Rhodopseudomonas palustris: one gene and its partners. The main gene of each other region encodes a partner of the protein of the gene in region 3 in a complex. Links are inferred from orthologs where the notes say so. Each region holds a gene or a part of one and is shown on either strand. Other genes may lie near its edges.

Evidence for each region. Proteins that work in one complex are often made in the same cells at the same time.
Region 1: the proteins of FLL57_RS09250 (region 3) and dnaN are in contact, whole or in part, in a cryo-EM structure (PDB 8GIZ), measured with the Escherichia coli proteins. The link is inferred for Rhodopseudomonas palustris from one-to-one orthologs.
Region 2: the proteins of FLL57_RS09250 (region 3) and FLL57_RS19515 are in contact, whole or in part, in a cryo-EM structure (PDB 8GIZ), measured with the Escherichia coli proteins. The link is inferred for Rhodopseudomonas palustris from one-to-one orthologs.

The regions. Positions count from the first base shown.
Region 1 is NZ_CP041387.1:4,938,555-4,942,739, reverse strand. What follows is about bases 1,240-4,185. They hold dnaN (DNA polymerase III subunit beta), read left to right. Parts: upstream 1,240-2,126; coding sequence 2,127-3,245; downstream 3,246-4,185. Other genes in these bases: recF (DNA replication/repair protein RecF), read left to right, coding at 3,433-4,185; dnaA (chromosomal replication initiator protein DnaA), read left to right, coding at 1,240-1,882. In the rest of the region: FLL57_RS23430 (hypothetical protein), read right to left, coding at 1-167; more of dnaA, read left to right, coding at 464-1,239. UniProt on the Escherichia coli protein: Confers DNA tethering and processivity to DNA polymerases and other proteins. Acts as a clamp, forming a ring around DNA (a reaction catalyzed by the clamp-loading complex) which diffuses in an ATP-independent manner freely and bidirectionally along dsDNA.
Region 2 is NZ_CP041387.1:4,239,307-4,243,467, forward strand. What follows is about bases 1-2,922. They hold FLL57_RS19515 (DNA polymerase III subunit gamma/tau), read right to left. Parts: upstream 2,435-2,922; coding sequence 566-2,434; downstream 1-565. Other genes in these bases: recR (recombination mediator RecR), read right to left, coding at 1-118; FLL57_RS19510 (YbaB/EbfC family nucleoid-associated protein), read right to left, coding at 224-544; FLL57_RS19525 (HIT domain-containing protein), read left to right, coding at 2,894-2,922. Also shown: more of FLL57_RS19525, read left to right, coding at 2,923-3,313; nudC (NAD(+) diphosphatase), read left to right, coding at 3,318-4,161. UniProt on the Escherichia coli protein: Part of the beta sliding clamp loading complex, which hydrolyzes ATP to load the beta clamp onto primed DNA to form the DNA replication pre-initiation complex.
Region 3 is NZ_CP041387.1:2,021,343-2,026,798, reverse strand. What follows is about bases 1-2,978. They hold FLL57_RS09250 (DNA polymerase III subunit delta'), read right to left. Parts: upstream 2,029-2,978; coding sequence 973-2,028; downstream 1-972. Other genes in these bases: FLL57_RS09240 (D-alanyl-D-alanine carboxypeptidase family protein), read right to left, coding at 2,720-2,978; tmk (dTMP kinase), read right to left, coding at 2,025-2,717; metG (methionine--tRNA ligase), read right to left, coding at 1-892. Also shown: more of FLL57_RS09240, read right to left, coding at 2,979-3,961; FLL57_RS09235 (alpha/beta fold hydrolase), read left to right, coding at 4,108-5,055; FLL57_RS09230 (septal ring lytic transglycosylase RlpA family protein), read right to left, coding at 5,100-5,456. UniProt on the Escherichia coli protein: Part of the beta sliding clamp loading complex, which hydrolyzes ATP to load the beta clamp onto primed DNA to form the DNA replication pre-initiation complex.

The DNA of each region.
Region 1 (4,185 bases), 2.9 Mb from region 3 along the record:
CATGTGGAGGCGTTCGCGCAACGAACGATCTTCAGGCGAATGACGGCATCGGCATTTTTCGTTAGCAGCGTATCGACGGCAGCGATCGTCATGGTGAGAGCATCGACGCGGATCTTTTTTGGCGATGTCTGGCCGCGCGCGAGCGCGGCGAGAGGGGGAGGTTTCATGAGCACCTTGGTCGACGTATCATTCGAACCTGCCGATCTTCCGGTTGAGTCTTCCGCCTTCGCGGCACATTCGTTTTTGATCAGTCGCTGCTGCGCTCACACTCCGGTTTATCCGTCGAGTCCTCCGCTGAGCTGACCTTTTTCCATCTCTCTTCGGCCCTGATCTGACGTCGGCTGCTTCAGCCGAACCGGCGGAGCTTTGGCCGATCTCGTCTCGCTGGTCGCAGCGACGGCGTGAGCCGTCATGGCTTCGCCGCTGCGATGGCCCTTCACTCTGGAATTGAAAAGCTACTGAAATGTCGAACATGGAACAGGATCGCTGGTCGCGCGTGAAAGGCCGGTTGCGCTCGAGCGTCGGAGAGGACGTGTATTCGAGCTGGTTCGCGCGGATGGACCTCGAGAGCGTTCAAGACGAAAGCGTACATCTGTCGGTGCCGACCCGCTTCCTGAAGAGCTGGATTCAGACGCACTACTCCGACAAGGTCTTGTCCTGCTGGCAGGCCGAGCTGCCGGACGTCAATCGCATCGACGTCACCGTACGCTCCCCGGCGCGCTGTTCTGCGCCGGCCAAGGAAGCACCGGCGCAGGTGGAGAGCCGCCGCGACGAGCAGAAGTCCGCGGCCGAGCGCAGCAACGGCGCGACCCCGGTATCGGCCAATCACGACGCACTCGGCGGCTCGCCGCTCGACCCGCGGCTGACGTTTGCCAGCTTCGTGGTCGGCCGCTCCAATACGCTGGCGCACGCCGCCGCCAAGCAGGTGGCCGAAGGCCGCCGCGGCGACCCGGTGATGTTCAACCCTCTCTACATCCATTCCGGCGTCGGTCTCGGCAAAACTCACCTGCTGCAGGCGGTGACCTGGGCGGGCAATGCCGGCAGCGAGCGCAAGGTGCTGTATCTCACCGCCGAGAAGTTCATGTACGGCTTCGTCGCCGCGCTGAAGACGCAAACCTCGCTGGCCTTCAAGGAAGCGCTGCGCGGCATCGACGTGCTGGTGATCGACGATCTGCAATTCCTCCAGGGCAAGACTACCCAGGCCGAATTCTGCCACACCCTGAACGCGCTGATCGACGCCGGTCGCCAGGTGGTGGTGGCGGCCGACCGGCCGCCGTCCGATCTCGAAAGTCTCGACGAGCGGGTGCGCTCGCGGCTCGCCGGCGGCCTCGTGGTCGAAATGGCGCCGCTCGGCGAGGATCTGCGCCTCGGCATCCTGCGCTCGCGCGTGGTCGCGGCCCGCGCCCATCACGTCAGCTTCGACGTGCCGCAGCCGGTGCTCGAGTATCTCGCACGCACCATCACCCATAACGGTCGCGATCTCGAAGGCGCGATCAATCGCCTGCTGGCGCATTCCAAGCTGAACAATCAGCCGGTCACGCTGGAAATGGCCGAGCATGAAGTCCGCGACCTGATCCGCCCCTCCGAGCCGAAGCGGATCAAGATCGAGGACATCCAGCGCATCGTCGCCCGGCAGTACAACGTCAGCCGCTCCGACCTGTTGTCGTCGCGTCGGACCGCCAATGTGGTGCGACCGCGCCAGGTCGCGATGTATCTGGCCAAAACACTGACGCTGCGCTCGCTGCCGGAGATCGGCCGCCGCTTCGGCGGACGCGACCACACCACGGTGCTGCACGCGGTCCGCAAGATCGAAGGACTGGTGTCGAAGGACAATACGCTGTCCGACGAAGTCGAATCCCTGAAGCGCCAGCTTCAGGAATAGGCGCCTGGCCGCCGCCGCCACAATGGGCATCATGGCCAGCCTGAATCCCGGGGAAATTTGGGCCGGCGGCGGCTGCGCGCTCTTGCGCGAGCCGCACAACCACGCCACCCTGCGGACCCCCCGCGGGTCCGGGTGACCTCAGCGGGTGCCAATGGCCTTGGCGCCGCATCCGGCTGCCGGGCCTCCTCCATCATATCCGGCAGCTTCATCACACGATGCGGGCGCGGAGCAGGCGGGTTTTGCAATGAAGGTCACGGTCGAACGCGCGCAACTGTTGAAGTCGCTGAGCCACGTGCATCGCGTGGTCGAGCGCCGCAACACTATCCCGATCCTCGGCAACGTGCTGGTGCGCGCCGAAAACGCCCAGCTCGCGCTCAAGGCGACCGACCTCGACCTCGAGGTGACGGAAACGCTGCCGGCCGAAACCGCGACCGCCGGTTCGACCACTGTACCGGCCCACATGTTCTACGACATCGTCCGCAAGCTACCGGACGGTTCGCAGATCGTGCTGGAGAGCGACGGTGACCGTTCGGTGCTGGCGATCCGCGCCGGCCGTTCGCGGTTCACGTTGCAGACCCTGCCGGAGAGCGATTTCCCGGATCTCGCAGCCGGCGAGATGAGCCACGCCTTCCGGCTACCGGCGTCCGACGTCAAACGGCTGATCGATCGCACCCAATTTGCGATCTCGACAGAAGAGACCCGTTACTATCTCAACGGCATCTATCTGCACACGGCCGGCAGCTCCGGCGCCGCGAGTTTGCGCGCGGTCGCCACCGACGGACACCGTCTGGCGCAGCTCGACCTGACGTTGCCGAGCGGTGCCGACGGCATGCCCGGCGTGATCGTGCCGCGCAAGACCGTGGGCGAGGTGCAGCGGCTGATCGAGGACACCGAGGCCGAGATCGGGATCGAGTTGTCGACCGGCAAGATCCGCTTCACGCTCGGAAATGTCGTGCTGACCTCCAAGCTGATCGACGGCACGTTTCCGGACTACGGCCGGGTGATTCCGCAGAACAACGACAAGGAACTCCTGGTCGACAAGAAGGACTTCGAGGCCGCGGTCGACCGCGTCTCGACGATCTCTTCCGAACGCGGCCGCGCGGTGAAACTGGCGCTGTCCGCCGGCAAGCTGGTGCTGTCGGTGACCAATCCGGATTCCGGCAGCGCGACCGAAGAACTCGAGGTCGAATACGCCTCCGACCCGCTCGATATCGGCTTCAATTCACGTTATCTGCTCGACATCGCCGCGCAGATCGAGGGCGAGGTCGCGGTGCTGAGGCTCGCCGACCCTGGCTCGCCGACCCTGATCCAGGATCGCGATTCCAAGAGCGCCCTGTACGTCCTGATGCCGATGCGGGTGTAAGTCGAGGCGCCTCAATAGCACCATCGTCATCGCCCGGCTTGACCGGGCGACCCAGTATTCCAGAGCGTCATTCCAGAGCGTCTTGGGTACCAGCGAACGCTCTGGGATGCTGGACCCTCCGCTTTCGCGGAGGGTGACTGCAGTGCCAGTTGCAGTCCCTTGCAACTCCCCCAAAGCAAGCTATTGCATGATCGCCGCCCGCATCACACGCCTGACGCTGACGCATTTTCGGAACTATCGCTCCGCGTCGCTGACCACGACCGCCGACCAAGTGGTGCTGGTCGGGCCGAACGGGGCCGGCAAGACCAATTGCCTCGAGGCGGTCTCGTTGCTGGCGCCGGGCCGCGGTCTGCGCCGCGCCAGGCTGGAGGACATCGCCGGTCACGAAGGCGACGGCTCCTGGGCGGTGTCGGCCGAGGTCGAAGGCGCGCTCGGGCTGGCGACGCTCGGCACCGGGATCGAGCCGCCGCGCGGCGATGTCGCCACGACCCGGCGATGCCGGATTGACCGCGAACCGGTCGGCTCGGCGGCGGCGTTCGGCGATCATCTGCGGATGGTGTGGCTGACGCCGTCGATGGACGGACTGTTCATGGGCGCCGCGTCGGAACGCAGGCGCTTCTTCGATCGCCTGGTGCTGGCGATCGACAGCGGACATTCGGCCCGCGTCTCCGCCCTCGATCGCAGCCTGCGGTCGCGCAATCGCCTGCTGGAAGACATCCGCAACGCGGATTCACATTGGCTCGACGCGATCGAGCGCGAAACCGCGGAATTGGCGATCGCAGTCGCGGCACAGCGCGGGCAGACCGCGACCAAGCTGGCCGCCATGATCGATGCCCGCGGCGCCACCTCGGCGTTCCCGTCCGCCAGGATCATACTGGACGGCTGGATGGAGAGTGCGCTGGCGTCAGAACCGGCAACCGTCGTCGAGGACCGCTACCGC
Region 2 (4,161 bases), 2.2 Mb from region 3 along the record:
CGCGCTTCTTGATCAGATGCAGCGCGGCGCGGCGCGCCGACCGCGGCCCCAATCCGGGAAGCCGCGCCAGCAACTGGATCAGACGTTCGATCTCGGGGCCTGCGACCGAACTGGCCATCGGGAATTCGTCTCCGTTCGGTGGTCGGACGCGCGACGCACGGCTTCCGCCGGTCTCGTCACGGAGACGGGCGTTTGGTGGGGCGAATCGAAAGGCCGGAAAAGACTAACCCAGGCCGAGTCCAGGCGGCAGGCCGAGGCCCCCGGTCAGCGCCTGCATTTTCTCCTGCATCGCCGCTTCCGCTTTGCGATGGGCGTCGCCATGCGCCGCCACCAGAAGATCTTCGAGGACTTCGCGCTCCTCGGGGTTGATCAGCGACGGGTCGATCGAGATGCCACGCACCTCCATCTTGGCGCTCATCCGCACCTTGACGAGGCCGCCGCCGGACAGCCCTTCGACCTCGATCTGGTCGAGTTCGGCCTGCATCGCCTTCATCTTCGATTGAAGCTGCGCCGCCTGTTTCATCATGCCGAGAAAGTCAGCCATGATCGGATTCCTTTCAGATCGCTAGTCGTCTTCGTCGATTCGCTCGGAGGGATCGTCCATATCAGACTCGATCTCCACCGGCTCGGAGGCGAGCCGCCGCACCGTCAGTTTGGCGCCGGGAAACCGCGCCAGGACTTCCTGCACCCGCGGATCGTTCTCCGCCGCCCGCTCACGCTCGTTCTGCTGCGCCTCGCTCTGCCGGCGCAGCGTCGGCTGGCCGGGCGCGTTGGAGACGATCACCGTCCAGCGCCGGCCGGTCCATTGCTCGAGCTTGCGCCCGAGTTCGTTGATCAGGCTGCGCGACGCGGTGGGCTCCAGCGCCAGTTCGAGCCGCCCGTCCTCGATCCGCACCAGCCGCACGTCGGCTTCGAGCGCCAGACGGGTCATCACATCGCGCTTCTCCGACGCCAGCGCGACGAGCTGCGGAAACGTGGTGATCTTCAGCGCCGGTGGTTCGGGCTCGGGCGCCGGCGCGCTGACCGGGGAGCGCGCCGCATTGTCGAGACCGCCGCGCAGCATCGTCGGCGCACCACCCACACTCATCGTGGGGGCGCTGCGCGGCAACGCCGCCGCGCTCGGGGCGGAGAGCGAGGCCGCCGACGCCACCGGCGCGGACGAGCCGCCGCGCGTGCCGCCACCGCCTGGAATCGCCGGCGCATCGCCGCCGCCGCTCTGCTGCAACATCCGCAGCGCTTCCTCCGGGGTCGGCAGATCGGCCGCATAGGCGATCCGCACCAGCACCATCTCGGCGGCGGCGGCCGGGCGGGTCGCGCCCTGCACCTCGGCGACACCCTTCAGCAGCATCTGCCACATCCGCGACAGCACCCGCATCGACAGCTTGGCGGCGAACTCGCGCCCGCGCACCCTCTCGGTTTCGCCGAACGCGACATTGTCGGCGATCGCCGGCACGATCTTCACGCGGGTGACGAAATTGACGAACTCAGCGAGATCGGAAAGCACCACCACCGGGTCAGCGCCGGTGTCGTATTGGTCGCGGAATTCGGCAAACGCGGCAGCGATGTCGCCGCGCGCCAGCGCATCGAACAATTCGATCACTCGCGTCCGGTCGGCCAACCCGAGCATCTGCCGCACGGCATCCGCCCGCACCACGCCCGCGGCATGCGCAATCGCCTGATCGAACAGCGATAGCGAATCGCGCACCGAGCCTTCAGCGGCGCGGGCCACGATGCCGAGCGCTTCCGGCTCGACCTCGACGCCTTCCTTCTGGGCGATGTTCGACAGGTGGTTCATCAGCACATCGGCCTCGACCCGGCGCAGGTCGAAGCGCTGGCAACGCGACAGCACCGTCACCGGGACTTTCCGAATCTCGGTGGTGGCGAACACGAATTTGGCGTGCTCCGGCGGCTCCTCCAGCGTCTTCAGGAAGGCGTTGAACGCCGCCGTCGACAGCATGTGAACTTCGTCGATGATGTAGACCTTGTAGCGCGCAGAAGCCGGCGCATAGCGCACGCTGTCGTTGATTTGGCGGACGTCGTCGACACCGGTGTGCGAGGCGGCGTCCATCTCCAGCACGTCCATGTGCCGGCTTTCCATGATCGCCTTGCAGTGCACGCCGTGCACCGGCATGTGGATGGTCGGCCCCTTCACCGAGCCGTCCGGCAATTCGTAGTTCAGCGCCCGCGCCAGGATGCGCGCCGTGGTGGTCTTGCCGACCCCGCGGACGCCGGTGAGAATCCAGGCCTGCGGAATCCGGCCCGTATCGAACGCGTTGGAGACGGTGCGGACCACCGCTTCCTGGCCGATCAGATCCTCGAAGCTGTTGGGGCGATATTTCCGCGCCAGCACCCGATAGGCACCGCCCGGCGTGCTCACGCTGGCCGGCTGCTCGGGAGCGGCGGGCGGCCTCGCAGAAAGGCCAGTGTCACTCATCGGTCGGTCCGCAATGCTGTGTCTGTGGCGCCGGATTGCGGAAACAAACGGGGCGCTGGGGACGGGGCAGGATCATGCGGCTGGCCCGGAACACCCCTCGCACCGGACCGGCATCCGCCGGTCCTGATCCACCCTGGTCCGGCCGCAGCGCCCCATATCCGAGGGCAGCACGGCCGAAAGATAAGGTAGGAGACTGACGAGCGACCCGATCCAGACCTCGTTAGGGCTGCTTCCTTCCGGACCTGACCCGGTTGGCGAGAGGCTCGTCCACCGCCAATCTCCCGGTGCCTATTTGGCGCCAAACCGAACCGAATGCAAGTCGCAGGTCGCCGCCTTGGACCTTCGGCTAGCTGGCGCTTCCGCCGGTCCGGACGGCTTGGTATGACTGCGAGGCGGCCTCGCGGCCGTCCCCGCCACAGACAAGAGCCCACGCTCCGCTAACGGGCCGATGGAACCGCAATGTCCCCCTCCGACTGGTCGCTGAGCTCCCGGCTCGAACAAGACACCATCAATATCGGCGATCTGCCGCTCAGCCGCGTGCTGGTGATCAAGGACGCAAATTATCCGTGGCTCCTGCTGGTACCGCGGCGGGCAGGCGCGAGCGAGATCATCGACCTGGACGAGGTGGCGCAGGCGCAACTGATGACCGAGATCTCCCGCGTGAGCCGCGCGCTCAAGGAAGTCTCCAAATGCGACAAGCTCAATGTCGCGGCGCTGGGCAATCTGGTGCCGCAGCTCCACATTCACATCATCGCACGCCGCTCCAGCGACGCCGCCTGGCCACGGCCGGTGTGGGGCGTGATGCCGCCTCTGGCGCATGATCCCGAAGAGGTGCAGCAGTTCATCAACCTGCTCCGCCGCAAGATCTGGCTGAGCTGAGCCGATGAGCACCTCGTTTCCGCTCGGCCAGCCCGCTTTCGTCACTCACGTGCTCGACCGCGCCGCGCATCTGCGCGGCAACGACGCCAAGCTGATGGCGATGGAGGAGCGTGGCGACACCCGCGCCTTTGTGGTTCATCGCGATTCGCTGCTGGTCAAGCACGAACCCGCCGGTCCGCGGGCCGAGCTGACGATCAAAGAGGCGCTGGCACTCGGCGCCAACCCCGGCACGATCTTCCTCGGCCTGCGCAACGGCGCTGCCGTGTTCGGCATGGGGATCGGCGCCCCGGCCGCAGACAGGCTCGCGGGGCGGCCGGACGCCGGTCTCGCCGAGCTGCGCGGTCTTGCGATGCAGGGAGTTCTGCCGGTCGAGCAACTCTCGGCGATCGCGATGGCGAAGTCGCTGGTCAACTGGCACCAGCGCCACGGCTATTGCGCCAATTGCGGCGCCCGCACCGCGATGGCGCAGGGCGGCTGGAAACGCGACTGCCCGTCCTGCAAGGCCGAGCACTTCCCGCGCACCGACCCTGTGGTGATCATGCTGGTGACGCACGGCGATCGCTGCCTGCTCGGCCGGCAGAAGCAATTCCCGACCGGGATGTATTCGTGCCTCGCCGGCTTTGTCGAGGCGGCTGAAACCATCGAAGACGCGGTGCGCCGCGAGATCGTCGAGGAGTCCGGCATTCTGTGCAGCGACGTGCGCTACTACATGACGCAGCCATGGCCGTATCCGTCGTCGCTGATGATCGCCTGCACCGCGATCGCCACCACCGAGGCCATCACCGTGGATCTCACGGAACTGGAAGACGCGCGGTGGTTTTCCCGTGACGAGGCGGCGCAGATGTTGA
Region 3 (5,456 bases):
TGTTGAACAGGAAGCCGTGGGCGTAAACGCGCTTCTGGATCGGGATGCCCGCCGACATCAGGAACGCCGGCCAGTACACCGCATGGAAACGGATGATGTCCTTGCCGATGACGTGGACGTCGGCCGGCCAGTAGTGCCAGTTCTTGTCGGATTCATCCGGGAAGCCGACGCCGGTGATGTAGTTAGTCAGCGCGTCGACCCAGACATACATCACGTGCTCGGGATCGCTCGGCACCTTGACGCCCCAGTCGAAGGTGGTGCGCGACACCGACAGATCCTTCAGCCCGCCCTTGACGAAGCTGATCACCTCGTTGCGGCGCGCGTCGGGGCCGATGAAGTCCGGCTGCTCCTCATAGAGCTTCAGCAGTCGGTCCTGATAGGCCGACAGCTTGAAGAAATAGCTCTTCTCTTCGACCCATTCGACCGGCGTGCCCTGCGGACCGCGGCGCACGCCATCCTCGCCGACGACGGTCTCGTCTTCGGCGTAATAGGCTTCGTCGCGAACCGAGTACCAGCCGGAATAACTGTCGAGATAGATGTCGCCGCTCGCCTGCATCCGCTTCCAGACCTCCTGGACGGACGCGTGATGCTGCTCCTCGGAGGTGCGGATGAATCGGTCGTAGGAGATGCCGAAGCGGTCGTCCATGTCGCGGAAGCGGCCGGCGTTGCGGGCGGCGAGCTCGGCGGGCGTCATGCCCTCGCGCTGCGCGGTCTGGATCATCTTCAGGCCGTGCTCGTCGGTGCCGGTCAGGAAGAACACGTCGCGGCCGTCGAGCCGCTGGAAACGCGCCAGCGCGTCGGTCGCGATCGCCTCGTAGGCGTGGCCGATATGCGGCGCGCCGTTCGGATAGGAGATCGCCGTGGTGATGTAGAATGAATTTCGCTGCGCCATCTGCGCGGACGCCTTTCAAATCTGGATCGGTTGAGCGCGGCGGCGCTGACCATGCCGGGCGATCGATCGCCGGATCGGCGTCAGCGCACCGCCTCCGCGAGAAGCCCGAACACCGAAAATACCAGCGGCTTGCGCTCAAGATTGTAGGCTTCGGTGTCGCGTGCGGCGCGGCCGATCTTTTCCCATACCTCCGCCAGCCGTGCAAGGCGCGGCAGTTCCGCGTTCGGATCGGGCGTGCGCAGCTTGCCGGCGACCCAGCGGTCGACGCCGTCGACGAACGCCTGCAGCGTGGCGCGGTCGGTGCCGCCGATCGCATCGCCGAGCGCATGCAGCGCGCGCGGGTCGACGTTGGGCAGGCTGTCGAGCAGCGCCGTCGTGGTCTGCTGCAGCGTCAATGCGCCGCCGCCCATCAACATCAGCGCGCGGGCGACGCTTCCTTCCGACGCTGCGGCGGCCTCGCCGAGCTGCGGATCATCGCGGTCGAGACCGGCCGCATCCGCTGCGGCCGCGATCACGTCGGCGGTGGCAAGCGGCCGCAGCATCAGCTTGCGGCAGCGCGACTGGATGGTCGGCAGCGTGCGCGCCGGCGCGTTCGACAGCAGCAGAAACAGCGAACGCTGCGGCGGCTCCTCGATCACCTTCAGCAGCGCGTTGGCCGAATTGGCGTTGAGGTCATCGACGGTGTCGACGATGCACACCCGCCAGCCGTCGATCGCCGCGGTCGCGCCGAAGAACGAGATCGTCTCGCGGGATTCATCGACGGTGATGACGTTGCGCAGCACGCCCTTGTCGTTGACGGAGCGCTCCAGCGTCAGCAGGCCGCCATGCGCCTCAGCGGCGATGTGGCGCGCCACCGGATGGTCGGGGTCGATCGCCAGCGAGGCGGCGCCCTGCACCGCGTCCGATTGCGGGTCGCGATGCGTCAGCACGAACCGCGCCATCCGGTAGGCGAGCGTCGCCTTGCCGATTCCCTGCGCACCGCCGATCAGCCAGGCATGGGCAATCCGGCCGCCCCGATAGGCACCGAGCAATGCCTGCTCGGCGGCGTGATGGCCATACAGCTCTGTGGTTTCGCGCGGGTGCCGGACTGTGCTTTCCGGCGCCGGCGCTTTGCCGGCGGCCTTGCGTGCGCTCATGCCGTTTTCGCCCCGCGCCGCGCCGGCTCCAGCAGCCGCAGCCGCACCGCCTGCCACACCCGGTCGGCGACCTCCTCCGGTTCGGCGTTGGCGTCGATCAGCACGCAGCGCTCCGGTTCCTGCGCAGCGATCTGGCGGAACACCTCGCGCAGGCCGCGGTGAAAGTCGATCGCCTCGGATTCGAACCGGTCCGGCGTCTCGCTGCCTCGGCGCACTGCCGCGCGCGCCAGTCCGATCTCGACCGGAATATCGAGGATCACGGTGAGATCGGGCTTCATATCACCGATCGTCACCTGCTGAAGCGCTTCGAGCAGCTCAAGCCTGACCGCGCCGAGCTTGCCCTGATAGGCGCGGGTGGAATCGTAGAACCGGTCGCACAGTACCCATTCGCCGCGCGCCAGGGCCGGCTCGATCAGCGTGCGGACATGGTCGTCACGAGCGGCGGCGAACAGCAGCGCTTCGGCGTCGGCGCCGCCGATCAGTTTGCCGATGCCGGCGAGCAGCGCGCTGCGGATCGCCTCGGCACCGGGCGAGCCGCCCGGTTCGCGGGTGACCAGCGTGCGCAGCCGGGCCTTCTCCAGCCGTTTCGCCAGCAACCTGATCTGGGTCGATTTGCCGGCTCCCTCACCACCTTCGAAGGTGATGAAGCGCCCGCGCAACGAAGGGCTTATCGGTTTCTTTTGAACCATGGTCAGAGCTTCGCCATGCTGGCCCGGAGAACTCCGATCATCAGCTCGCTGGCGCCGTCGAGCGCCCGCCGCATGGTCGAGCCGACCGGATTGGCCTCGGCCGCCTTCAGCGGAACCTCGACCGCAACGTTGGGGCCGCGCCATACCCGCACCAAGCCGATGCGCTGGCCGCCTTCCACCGGTGCCGGCACAGGCCCCTGATACACGATCCGCGCCAGCAACTTGTCGCTGCCGTTCCGACGAACCATCACCCTCACCGGTTCGGCCGGGGTCAGCGGGACGTAGCGCTTGTCGCCGCCGAACACCCGCGCGTAGCCGACCGTCGCATCGCTGGCGAACAGCGACCGCGATTCGAAATTGCGGAACCCCCATTCCAGCAGCTTCTTCGCCTCGCTGGCGCGGTCATCGGCGCTTTCGAGGCCGTTCACCACCACGATCAGCCGCATCCCATTCTGCACCGCGGAGCCCACCAGACCGTAGCCGCCCTCCTTGGTGAAGCCGGTCTTGAATCCGTCGGCGCCCGGCAGCGCGTTCAACAACGGGTTTCGGTTGGTCTGGCGGATCTTGTTCCAAGTGAACTCTTTCTCGCCGAACAGCGCATACATGTCGGGATAGGTCAGGATGATGTGCCGGGCGAGCCTGGCGAGTTCGCGCACGCTCATCTTGTTGTCCGGGTTTGGCAGCCCGGTGGAGTTGCCGAAGGTCGATTGCGTCAGGCCGAGCTCGCGGGCGCGCTTGGTCATACGTTCAACGAACGCAGCCTCGCTGCCGGCAATCCCCTCGGCCAGCACCATGCAGGAATCGTTGCCGCTCTGGATGATGGCACCGCGCAGCAGATTGTCGACAGAGATGCTGCTGTGGATCTCGGCGAACATCGTCGAGCCGCCGGCCGGAGCCCCGCCGTAGCGCCAGGAATTCTCGCTGACGCGGTACTCCTGGGCGAGCTGCAGTGCGCCGGTCTTGAGCAGATGGAACACCACCTCGACCGTCATCAGTTTCATCATGCTGGACGGGGCGCGCAACTCGTCGGCGTTCTTCTCGAACAGCACGCTGCCGCTTTCAGCGTCGAGCAGAATCGCGGTCGGGGCCTGCGCCTCGAAGCCGCCCTCCTCCTTCTTGGCGCCCTGCACGCTCTGGTTCGCGGCCGTTGCCGGCCCGGCACCGAGTGCAACGGCGATCAGGCCCGCCAGCAGGCCGCGCATCATGAAGCGGCGCGCATCGAGCAGCGAAGTCAGAACGGCCATCGATGGAATTCCGAAACAGCGTTGCAATCGCCACAGCCAAGCAACTCGCGCGGCCGTTTTCGATTGTGGTGACGAACGATCAATCCTACCGTGAGCGCGCCTTCGCTTCCACATAAACTCCAAGAACAATCAGGGCGGACACAACGATGGCATCGACCCGGACCATTGCAGTCAACGGCATCGACCTCTTCGTGCGCGAGCAGGGCGATGGTCCGCTGGTGATCCTGTGCCACGGCTGGCCGGAACTGTCATATTCGTGGCGGCACCAGATCTGCGCATTGGCCGAGGCCGGCTATCGGGTGGCGGCGCCGGACATGCGTGGCTTCGGCCGCTCCTCGGCGCCGCAGCCGGTCGAAGCCTACAGCATCTTCGATCTGGTCGGCGATATGGTGGCGCTGGTCGCCGAGCTTGGCGAAAGTCGCGCGGCGATCATCGGCCACGATTGGGGGGCGCCGGTCGCATGGCACGCCGCCCAGTTTCGGCCCGACCTGTTCGCCGTGGTGGCTGGGCTGAGCGTACCGCCGCCGTGGCGCGGCAAGGGCCGGCCGCTCGATCTGCTGCGCGCCGCCGGGGTCACCAATTTCTATTGGCAGTATTTCCAGACGCCCGGCGTCGCCGAAGCCGAGCTCGAGCGCGACATCGCCGCGACGATGCGCGGTATCTTGTGCGGCGGCTTCTCCGATCCGGCGCGGTCGCTATTCGTTCCGGAAGGCCGCGGCTTCATCGGCCGATCGGCCCCGACATTGCCGCTGCCGAGCTGGCTGAGCGAGGCCGAACTCGCCTATTTTATCGAGCAGTACAAGAAGAGCGGCTTCCGCGGCGGGCTCAACTGGTACCGGAACATCGACCGCAATTGGGATCTGACCGCGCCCTGGCAGGGCGCGCAGATTCACCAGCCGTCGGCATTCATCGCCGGCAGCAACGACCCGGTGATCTCAGACAAGATGAGCGGCAAGCACCTCGCCGCGATCGAGCGGGTGCTGCCGAACCTGAAGCGAAAGCTGATCATCGACGGCGCCGGCCACTGGATTCAGCAGGAGAAGCCCGCCGAAGTGAATGCGGCCCTGGTCGCGTTTCTGAAAGATAACTACTGAGCTGCAGCGGGGCGCGCAGCACCGTAGTCGACATCAGTGCAGGATCAGTACAGGCCGCGGGCCGAAAACAACTGGCCGATCTGGTCGCCGCCGCGCGACGATGCCGTGCTCGCGGGCCGGTATTCGTCCCGCGCCTCTTCGGAGCCGACATTGTAAGAGACCGCGCGCGGATTCGGCGCCAACGCGTGCCGGTCCGAGCGGCTGCTGCGCGAAGCCGAGATCTCCGAAGTCGCACCGACCGATGCGACATCCGCTGCAGTATTGCCGAGCGAATACGGTCGCCCTTCCGGCAGCGGAACGTCGCCGCGGATCCGGCCGGCACTGCTGCTCGCCCCGAAGTCCGGCACGAACGGCTTGGCCGAAGCGATCCGGATTCCGGTCGGCGCCGGCGCGGGCTCGCC